2 regions of the Streptomyces sp. NBC_00663 genome follow, and region 1 is predicted to be linked to the other one. Evidence: riboswitches for the same ligand, from Rfam matches in the RefSeq annotation. Region 1 holds a riboswitch; the other holds the start of a gene.

Region 1 (5,510 bases):
ACGACTTCCCGCGCACGCCGGTGACCCAGGCCGGACGCGAAGGGCTCGCGGCGATGCTCGCGCGGCCCGGCAGGACGGTCGTCGCGCTCGACTTCGACGGGACGCTCGCGCCGATCGTGGCCGACCCGGAACAGGCCCGGGCCCACCCCGACGCCGTGTCCGCGCTCGCCGCCCTCGCCCCGAAGCTCGCCTCCGTGGCCGTCGTCACCGGTCGCCCCGCCGGTGTCGCCGTCCGCCTCGGCGGTTTCGCGGGCGTCCCCGGCCTCGAACACCTCGTCGTCCTCGGCCACTACGGCGCCGAGCGCTGGGACGCCGTCAGCGGCGAGGTCACCGCCCCCGCCCCGCACCCCGGCGTCGCCGCCGTCCGCGCCGAACTCCCCGGCTTCCTCGACGGCATCGGCGCCTGGCACGGCACCTGGATCGAGGAGAAGGGGCGGGCCGTCGCCGTCCACACCCGCCGGGCCGAGGACCCGCAGGCCGCCTTCGACGCACTGCGCGGCCCTCTCACCGACCTCGCCACCCGCCACGGCCTGATCGTCGAACCCGGCCGGCTCGTCCTCGAACTCCGCCCGCCGGGCATGGACAAGGGCCGGGCCCTGACGGAGTACGTCCATGAGCTGGGCGCCGAGGCCGTGCTCTACGCCGGCGACGACCTCGGAGACCTCCCCGCCTTCGCCGCCGTGGACAAGCTCCGCTCCGACGGGATCCCCGGGCTGCTGGTGTGCAGCACCGGCAGCGAGGAGGTGGCCGAGCTGAAGGAACGGGCCGACCTGGTGGTGGACGGCCCGGCGGGGTTGGTACGACTGCTGCGGCGACTGGCGGAAGAGCTTCCCGGAACTTCCCCCGGTGATCAGGAGCGCAACGCCGCCAGCTGATCCAGGAACCACTGCGCGGGCGGCAACGCCGTGGCCGCGGCGGCGAGCCGCTTCGTGCGCTCCGCCCGCTCCCCGGGCCCCATCGTCAGCGCCTCGTGCAGGGCGTCGGCGGTGCCGATCACGTCGTACGGATTGACCACGATCGCGTCCTCGCCCAGCTCCTCGTACGCCCCCGCCTCCCGCGACAGCACCAGCGCGCACCCCTCGTCGGAGACGACCGGCACCTCCTTCGCGACCAGGTTCATGCCGTCGCGGATGGGGTTGACCAGGGCCACGTCGGCAAGCCGGTACGCGGCGAGGGAGCGGGCGAAGTCGTCCTTGACGTGCAGCACCACCGGGGCCCAACCAGGCGTTCCGTACGCCGAGTTGATCTCGTCCGCCAAGCGCTGCACCTCGGCCGTGTAGTCCCGGTAGACGGCGAGGTCCTGCCGGGAGGGGTAGGCGAACGCCACGTGCACGACCCGCTCCCGCCACTCGGGGCGGGTCGCCAGCAGATGCTCGTACGCGTGCAGACCGCGGACGATGTTCTTCGACAGCTCGGTGCGGTCGACCCGGACGATCGTGCGGCGGCCCGCGCCGATCTCCGTCCTCAGGGCCGCCATCCGCTCGGCCACGTCCGCCTCGTGCGACCGCTTGCGCAGGAAGTCCGCGTCCGCGCCGAGCCCGTGCACACCGACCCGGGTGTCCCCGAGCCCGCCGACGATCTCCGTCGCGCACGCCTCGAACGCGGATGCCCAGCGCCGGGTCAGGAACCCCAGCCGGTCCGCGCCGAGCATGCCCCGCAGCACCTGCTCGGCCACGTCGTCCGGCAGCATCCGGAAGTACTCCGGCGGGGCCCACGGGGTGTGCGAGAAGTGACCGATCCGCAGGTCGGGGCGGAGCTCCCGCAGCATCCCCGGCACCAGCGTGAGGTGGTAGTCCTGCACCACGACCGCCGCGCCCCGCGCGGCCTCCGCCGCCAGCGCCTCGGCGAAGGCGCGGTTGTAGGTCTCGTACGACGCCCACTGCCGCCGGAACTCCGCGTCGAAGACCGGTTCCAGCGGGGTCTGGTACAGCAGATGGTGGACGAACCACAGGACCGAGTTGGCGATGCCGTTGTACGCGTCCGCGTGCACGCCGGCGGGGATGTCGAGCATCCGTACGCCGGCCTCGCCCTCCCCGCGCCGTACCGCCTCGCGGTCGCCGTCGCTCAGCGCCGAGCAGACCCACAGGGCGTCCGCGTCGGAGCCGATCGCCGACAGCCCCGAGACCAGCCCACCCCCACCGCGCCGGGCGGACAGCGTGCCGTCCGCCCGGACCTCGTAGGAGACCGGGCCACGGTTGGAGGCCACCAGTACCTGAGCAGCACCGAACGTTGAAGCCATACGGATCAACCTAGCCCGGCCACGGAACACTCAAACGTGCGTCCGGTCCGATGCGGCCCGCCCGACCGCAAGGCTCAGGCCACCTTGCGGGTCGCGTACTCCGCGATCTCCGCCATCGGCGGGCGTTCCTCCGTGTCCACGGAGTAGGTGCGGGGCTCGAAGCCGGTCTCGCCGCGTTCGAACTGGGTGAGGGAGGGGCGGACGAGGTGGCCGCGGGCCAGCCGGAGCTGGGCGGTGCGGTAGATCGCGGCGGACATCCGGCCGAGGGCCTGCCCGTCCTGGTGACGGTGTTTGCGGACACCGACGTCGACCTGGGCGAGCGCGTCGAGGCCGACGAGGTGCAGGGCGTCGACGAGCATGCCGAGCTCGATGCCGTAGCCGACCGGGAACGGCAGCTGCTCCAGCAGAGAGCGGCGGGCCGCGTACTCACCGCCCAGCGGCTGGACGAAACCGGCCAGCTGCGGCCAGTGCATGTTCAGCAGCGGGCGGGCCATCAGCTCGGTCACCCGGCCGCCCTGGCCCGCGGCGCCGCCGAGCGGACGGTCGTACATGGCCTTGACCAGGTCGACCCCGGGTTCGGTGAGCAGCGGGCCGACGATCCCGGCGACGAAGTCGGAGGAGAACTCCTTCAGGTCGGCGTCGATGAAACAGACGATGTCGCCGCTGGTCACCAGCAGCGAGCGCCACAGCACCTCGCCCTTGCCGGGGACGGCGGGCAGGCGGGGCAGGATCGCGTCGCGGTGCACCACCGTGGCCCCGGCCGCGGCCGCCACTTCCGCCGTACGGTCGCTCGACCCCGAGTCGACGACGACTATCTCGTCGACCAGCGGGACCTGCTGCATGAGGTCGTGACGGATGATCGCGACGATGTCGCCGACCGTCTCCTCCTCGTTCAGCGCGGGCAGCACCACACTGACCGACTGGCCCGTGCGCTGCTTGGCGGCCAGTATCTGGTGGAGCGGCCGGTCGGTCACGGACCAGGAGCGGGTGGTCAGCCAGCGCTCGACTTCTTCCAGCACGTAGGCGACTCCTCTACTTGTGATCCACTACTTGTGATCCATCTCGCGGTTCGGACGTCTATCTCAACTGTCCACCTCGTCGGTTACAGTCTTGAACAACGCGGATGACCATCACATGTCCTGGATGGTCCGACGTTCACAACTTCATACCGCTCATCCAGAGGGGCAGAGGGATACGGCCCGATGAAGCCCCGGCAACCCTCCAGTCGGTACTCGTAGATCATTGTTGATCGCTCCGCGAGGCTCCCGACTCGGGAAGGTGCCAAATCCGTCTCACGGCGAGATGCGTCGTGAGGAAGATGAGGAGAAAGGGCCTCGCCTCTCATGGCTGCGCAGACTGTCGCAAACACCACCGGAACCACCGTCGACCTCGGCCCCGCCGCGGCGCTCAGCTGCCGCGAATGCGGTCACCGGGTGCCTCTCGGCCCGGTCTTCGCCTGCGAGGAGTGTTTCGGCCCGCTCGAGATCGCGTACGACTTCTCCGCCTACGACGCCGAGGAGCTCCGCAAGCGGATCGAGGCGGGACCCGCGAACATCTGGCGCTACGCGCCGCTGCTGCCCGTCCCCGCGGACGTGGCCGACAAGCCCAACATCAACCCCGGCTGGACCAAGCTCGTCCAGGCCGACAACCTGGCCCGTGAGCTGGGTGTCGAGGCCGGCAAGCTGTTCGTGAAGGACGACTCCGGCAACCCGACGCACTCCTTCAAGGACCGCGTCGTCGCCCAGGCCATCGAGGCCGCCCGGGTCTTCGGCTTCACCACCCTCTCCTGCTCCTCCACCGGCAACCTCGCGGGTGCCGTCGGCGCCGCCGCCGCCCGCGCCGGCTTCCGCTCCTGCGTGTTCATCCCGCACGACCTGGAGCAGGGCAAGGTCGTCATGGCCGCGGTCTACGGCGGTGAGCTCGTCGGCATCGAGGGCAACTACGACGACGTGAACCGCTTCTGCTCCGAGCTGATCGGCGATCCGGCCGGTGAGGGCTGGGGCTTCGTCAACGTCAACCTGCGGCCGTACTACGCCGAGGGCTCCAAGACCCTCGCGTACGAGATCTGCGAGCAGCTCGGCTGGCGGCTGCCGGACCAGCTGGTCGTGCCGATCGCCTCCGGCTCCCAGCTGACGAAGATCGACAAGGGGCTCCAGGAGCTGATCAAGCTCGGCCTCGTCGAGGACAAGCCGTACAAGATCTTCGGTGCGCAGGCGGAGGGGTGCTCGCCGGTGTCGGTCGCCTACAAGGCGGGCCACGACGTCGTTCGTCCCCAGAAGCCGAACACCATCGCCAAGTCCCTCGCCATCGGCAACCCGGCCGACGGCCCCTACGTCCTCGACATCGCGCGTCGCACCGGCGGTGCGGTGGAGGACGTGAACGACGAGCAGATCGTCGACGCGATCAAGCTGCTGGCCCGCACGGAGGGCATCTTCGCGGAGACGGCCGGTGGCGTGACGGTCGGCGTGACCCGCAAGCTGATCGAGAACGGGCTGCTGGATCCGACGTTGACGACGGTGGTGCTGAACACCGGCGATGGGCTCAAGACGCTGGATGCGGTGGCCGGGACGGGGCTGACCGCGACGATTCGCCCCAACCTTGATTCGTTCCGCGAGGCTGGTCTCGCTTAGTCGTTGTTCGTCTGCGGGCCGGTGGGGGCTGGTCGCGCCCAGGCGGCGGTAGCCGCAAGTCAATACAGCCCCGCGCCCCTGAGGGCGACTACCTGACCGGAGGTCTTGAAAATGAGCGTCACCGTCCGCATCCCCACCATCCTGCGCACCTACACCGGCGGGCAGGCCGAGGTCGCCGCCGAGGGCTCGACCCTCGCCGACGTCATCGCCGACCTGGAGAAGAACCACACGGGTATCGCCGCCCGCGTGCTCGACGACCAGGGCAAGCTGCGCCGGTTCGTCAACGTGTACGTCAACGACGACGACGTCCGCTTCGAGCAGGGCCTGGAGACCGCCACCCCGGACGGTGCCGGCGTCTCGATCATCCCGGCCGTCGCCGGCGGCTGAGTCAAGCTGACCGAATGACCGATCATTACCGTCGGTAAGGCCGATTACCGAGAGTTCAACGAATTGCCCCCTCCGTGAGAGAAACGGAGGGGGCAATTCTCTATGGTTGAGCGCGGTACAGTTGGGGAAGCTGCTGCGCCCCCATGCCACACGCATATGAGTTCCTGCTCCACTTGCGACGAGAAGCAGCCAAAGTGTGCGGTTCTTTTGCGCGTCTTGTGCCTTTTATGAGGCCCGACTTGCCCCGAATTCGG
Region 2 (5,510 bases), 1.7 Mb from region 1:
ATCATCATCATCCTCACGGGTGTGTACCTGACGCTGTTCTTCCACCCGTCGATGAACGAGGTGGAGTACCACGGCAGCTACGTCCCGTTGCAGGGACAGCTGATGTCCGAGGCGTTCAACTCGACCATGCACATCTCCTTCGATGTGCGCGGTGGTCTGCTGATCCGGCAGATCCATCACTGGGCGGCGCTGATCTTCCTCGCCGGCATGTTCGTGCACATGATGCGCGTCTTCTTCACGGGTGCGTTCCGCAAGCCGCGTGAGGTCAACTGGCTGTTCGGCTTCCTGCTGTTCGTCCTGGGCATGTTCACCGGCTTCACCGGTTACTCGCTCCCTGACGACCTGCTCTCCGGCACCGGTGTCCGCTTCATGGAGGGCGCGATCCTGTCCGTGCCGATCGTCGGCACGTACCTGTCGTTCTTCCTCTTCGGCGGCGAGTTCCCGGGCGGCGACTTCGTGGCCCGCTTCTACTCGATCCATGTGCTGCTGCTGCCGGGCATCATGCTCGGCCTCATGGTCGGCCACCTGATCCTGGTGTTCGTCCACAAGCACACGCAGTACGCGGGCCCCGGCAAGACCAACAAGAACGTCGTCGGCATGCCGCTGTTCCCGGTGTACACCGCCAAGGCCGGAGGCTTCTTCTTCCTGGTCTTCGGTGTCATCTCGGCCATCGCGGCGATCGCCTCGATCAACCCGATCTGGTCCATGGGCCCCTACCGTCCGGACCAGGTGTCCACGGGCGCCCAGCCCGACTGGTACATGGGCTTCTCCGAGGGCCTGATCCGTGTCATGCCGGGCTGGGAGATCAACTTCTGGGGTCACACGCTCGTCCTGGGTGTGTTCATCCCGCTGGTGATCTTCCCGCTGGTCCTGGTGGCCATCGCGGTCTACCCGTTCATCGAGGCCTGGGTCACCGGCGACCGGCGCGAGCACCACATCCTGGACCGCCCGCGCAACGCCCCGACCCGCACGGCCTTCGGCGTCGCGTGGATCACCTGGTACATGGTGCTGCTCGTCGGTGGTGGAAACGACCTCTGGGCCACCCACTTCCACCTGTCGATCAACTCGATCACCTGGTTCGTCCGTGTGGCGTTCTTCGTCGCGCCGGTGCTCGCGTTCATCGTCACCAAGCGGATCTGCCTGGGCCTCCAGCGCCGCGACAAGGACAAGGTGCTGCACGGCCGCGAGTCCGGCATCATCAAGCGCCTGCCGCACGGTGAGTTCATCGAGGTGCACGAGCCGCTCAGCCAGGACGCGCTGCACACGCTCACCGCGCACGAGCAGTACAAGCCGGCCGAGATCGGCCCGACGGTCGACGACAACGGCGTCGAGCGCAAGGTGAAGGGCTCCGAGAAGCTGCGCGTCAAGCTCAGCGAGGCGTACTTCGGCGACGAGTCGCAGATCGCCAAGCCCACCGTCGAGGAGTACAAGGAGATCACGAGCGGCCACGGCCACCACTGATCGCTGCGCTCGCCACGCGCTGTGCAAGGGCCCCCGTCCGGTCTTCGGACGGGGGCCCTTCTCCGTGCCCGGGGCTGGATAGGGTGGGGTCAAACATCTGTTGAACCCTGTTGTACGACACCCAGGAGCGGCCGTATGAGCGCTGTGACCCCCGCTGGAGGCGACACCGCGGCGGGCCGTTCCTGGCCCGAGGTCCTGAACGCCCTGCTGTACGGCCGTGACCAGAGCGCCGCCGCGACCGCCTGGGCGATGGACCAGATCATGCGCGGCGAGGCGACGGACGCGCAGATCGCCGGGTTCGTGGTGGCCCTGCGGGCCAAGGGCGAGACGGTCGAGGAGATCACCGGGCTCGTCCAGGCGATGTACGAGCACGCCAATGTGATCGAGGTGTCCGGGCGGACCGTCGACATCGTCGGCACCGGCGGCGACGGCGCGAAGACGGTGAACATCTCCACGATGTCCTCCCTCGTGGTGGCCGGCACCGGCGCGAAGGTCGTCAAGCACGGCAACCGGGCGGCCTCGTCGGCGTCGGGTTCCTCGGACGTCCTGGAGAAGCTGGGCGTCAACCTCGACCTCACCCCGCAGCGGGTGGCCGAGGTGGCCGAGGAGGCCGGCATCACCTTCTGCTTCGCTATCAAATTCCACCCGGCGCTGCGTCACGCGGGCGCCGCCCGCGGCCAGTTGGGCATCCGTACGGTGTTCAACGCGCTGGGCCCGCTGACCAACCCCGCGAAGGTCAGGGCGCAGGCGGTGGGCGTCGCCGACCCGCTGATGGCGCCGATCGTCGCCGGGGTCTTCGCCGAGCGCGGCAACTCCTCGCTGGTCTTCCGCGGTGACGACGGCCTCGACGAGCTGACGACGACGTCCACCTCCCGGGTGTGGGTCGTGCGCGACGGCAAGGTCACCGAGGAGGCCTTCGACCCGCGTGACGTCGGCATCGAGCTGGTGCCGGTGGAGGCGCTGCGGGGTGGCGACCCGGCGTTCAACGCGGACGTGGCGCGCAGACTCCTCGACGGCGAGACGGGTCCGGTCCGGGACGCGGTCCTGCTGAACTCGGCGGCGGCGCTCGTCGCGCTGGAGCCGACCGGGGCGTCCCTGGCGGACCAGCTGCGGGACGGGATGGCGAAGGCCGCGGAGTCCATCGACTCCGGCGCGGCCAAGCGGACTCTGGAGCGCTGGGTGGCGGCCAGCAACCGGTAGCCGGTATCGATGGTCGTCCCGCGATCCGGACGCGGGTTGCGGGACGACGATCACATCGCGTACGTTCCTGTACCAGGTCATGAGTGACAGTCATGAGGCCCCGGCCGACTGTCCGGCAACCCTCCGTCCGTGGCGGGGTGCCCCGGGTGAAGACCAGGCCGTAGGCAGCGAGGTCTACGGCAAGCGCGGGCCCCTCTCGAAACCAGGGGTCCTGGTCGTTCGAGGGAGTCTTCCGTGAGCAAGCGAATGCGATAGGGCCGCCGAGCCCCGCCTCCGCGCACCCTTTTCCTCTTCCCCGCATGCCCTGCTTCAGCATGCCCTCTCACGGGAGTCCCCCATGTCTGTCTCCACCGCTGCCGCCACCCGGACCATTTGCTCTCCGCTGCCCGTTCTGGGCCGGGATGTCACCGTCCCGCTCGTCACCGGTGGCGAGGTCACCTACGCGGCCCTCGACTACGCGGCCAGCGCGCCGGCCCTCCAGCGGGTCTGGGACGACGTGGCGGCCTACGCGCCCTACTACGGCAGCGTCCACCGCGGTGCCGGGTACCTGTCGCAGCTGTCGACCGACCTCTTCGAGAACGCCCGGAACACCGTCGCCGAGTTCCTCGGCTGCCGCGAGGGCGACCAGGTCGTCTTCACCCGGTCCACCACCGACTCGCTCAACCTGCTCGCCGCCGCCCTGCCCGCCGACTGCCAGGTCTTCGTCTTCGAGACCGAGCACCACGCCTCGCTGCTGCCCTGGCGCGACGCCCGGGTGACCTACCTCGACGCCCCCCGCACCCACCAGCAGGCCGTGGAGACCCTGGAGCAGGCCCTCGCCGACCGCGACCCGTACGGCCCCGCCCTGGTCTGTGTGACCGGCGCCTCCAACGTCACCGGCGAGCTGTGGCCGGTGCGCGAGCTGGCCGCCGCCGCCCATGCGCACGGCGCCCGGATCGTCCTCGACGCCGCCCAGCTCGCCCCGCACCACGCGGTGTCCGTCGCCGACCTCGACGTCGACTGGGTCGCCTTCTCCGGCCACAAGCTGTACGCCCCCTTCGGCTCCGGCGTCCTCGCCGGCCGCGCCGACTGGCTGACCGCCGCCGAGCCCTACCTCGCCGGCGGCGGCGCCAGCCGCAAGGTCACCCGGCGCGAGGACGGCGGCGTGGACGTGGAGTGGCACGAGAACGCGGCCCGCCACGAGGCCGGCTCCCCGAACGTCATCGGCGCCTACTCCATCGCCTCCGCCTGCAAGGCGCTGACCGAGGCCGGCTTCGACACCCTCGTCGCCCGCGAGCAGTACCTGATCGAGAAGGTCAGGAGCGGCCTCGCCGACGTTCCCGAGGTCCGGATCCTCTCCCTCTTCGGCGACGACGCCCCCCGCGTCGGCGTCCTCTCCTTCGTCGTCGAGGGCTGGAACAGCTCCCACTTCGCCGCCGCCCTCTCCGCCGAGTACGGCATCGGCGTCCGCGACGGCCTCTTCTGCGCTCACCCCCTCGTCCGCACCCTGCTCGGCAGCGACCCGCAGACCCAGGGCGAGTGCGGCGCCCCCGAGGCCGCGCCCGGCGAGAAGTCCCTCAACGCCATCCGCGTCAGCTTCGGCGCGGGCACGCCGGACGAGCATGTCGAGCGGTTCGTGAACGCCGTGCGCGAGCTGGTGAGCGACGGTGCGAAGTGGCGGTACCGGACCGAGGACGGACGGTGCGTCCCCGCCGTCTGACCGGCTGACCGGCTGGGCGGCGGTTGCCGATACCCTCCCCTACGGCGTTCGTACGACACACAGGGGGAGCGGGAGTGCAGGCGCTGCGCGCGACGGATCCACGCAGGGTCGGCCCGTACGAGGTACGGGGCCGGCTCGGCTCGGGCGGCATGGGCGAGGTGTATCTCGCCGAGTCACGGACCGGGCTGCGGCTGGCGGTGAAGGTCGTACGGCCCGAGTACGCCCAGGACCGCACCTTCCGCGCCCGGTTCCGGCAGGAGGTGCGGGCGGCGCAGACCGTCGGCGGGGCGGGCACGTACACCGCGCGCGTGGTCGACGCCGACCCGGAGGGCGAGCACCCGTGGATGGCCACGGAGTTCGTGGACGGGCCGAATCTGCGGGACGCGGTCATGGACGGCGGGGCACTGCCCGAGCAGGCGGTGCGGGTGCTGGGGGCCGCGCTGGGTGAGGCGCTGGGCGCGATCCATGCGCGGGGCATGGTCCACCGGGACCTGAAGCCCTCCAACATCCTGCTGGCGCCGGACGGTCCGCGGGTCATCGACTTCGGGATCGTACGGGCCCTCGAAGCCACGGCGATGACCCGTACGGGCGCGATCGTGGGCTCGGTCGGCTATGTCTCGCCCGAGCAGATCCGCAACGGTGGCAAGGTCGGCCCGCCGAGCGACGTCTTCTCCCTCGGCGCGGTCCTCGCGTACGCGGCGAGCGGGCGCGAGCCCTTCGGCGAGGGCCAGGACTCGGTGATCCTGCTGCGCATCCTGACCCGGGACTTCGACCTGACGGGCGTACCGGAGGAACTGCTGCCGCTGGTGGAGGCGTGCCTCAGGGACGAGCCGGGGCAGCGGCCGATGCCGAAGGACGTCGTCGAGGCCGTGGGGGGTTCGCCGCGCGGCGGACTGCATCCTGGCTGGTACACGGGTGCGGGCCCGGAGCCCGAGGCTTCTCGGGGAGGCGAACTCTGGCTTCCCGAGCGGGAGTCGGGAGAGCGGGAGAGCCGGGTCGAGTACATGGCGCCGGTGCCGGAGACGCCTGACGTGGTGCGGCCCGAGGCCGAGGTGGCGGAGACACCTCAGGCTGCGCCGCCCGAGGCCGAGGTGGCGGACGTACGGCCCTCGCGGCGCGGGCTGCTGCGCCTCGCCGTGGGCGGGGCCGT

The links. A riboswitch is a leader RNA that binds a small molecule or an ion and turns the genes downstream of it on or off. The one in region 1 is predicted to bind S-adenosylmethionine.
Region 2: another riboswitch for S-adenosylmethionine. It lies ahead of OG866_RS31905 (aminotransferase class V-fold PLP-dependent enzyme); the one in region 1 lies ahead of thrC (threonine synthase).

What each region holds. Positions count from the first base shown of each region.
Region 1 is NZ_CP109027.1:5,325,314-5,330,823, forward strand. It holds gene otsB (trehalose-phosphatase) at 1-875, shown strand, start outside; gene OG866_RS24270 (alpha,alpha-trehalose-phosphate synthase (UDP-forming)) at 851-2,239, opposite strand; gene OG866_RS24275 (glucosyl-3-phosphoglycerate synthase) at 2,314-3,258, opposite strand; SAM riboswitch class I at 3,409-3,564, shown strand; gene thrC (threonine synthase) at 3,583-4,869, shown strand; gene OG866_RS24285 (MoaD/ThiS family protein) at 4,981-5,256, shown strand.
Region 2 is NZ_CP109027.1:7,049,419-7,054,928, forward strand. It holds gene qcrB (cytochrome bc1 complex cytochrome b subunit) at 1-1,461, shown strand, start outside; gene trpD (anthranilate phosphoribosyltransferase) at 1,597-2,661, shown strand; SAM riboswitch class IV at 2,737-2,853, shown strand; gene OG866_RS31905 (aminotransferase class V-fold PLP-dependent enzyme) at 2,999-4,360, shown strand; gene OG866_RS31910 (serine/threonine-protein kinase) at 4,435-5,510, shown strand, end outside.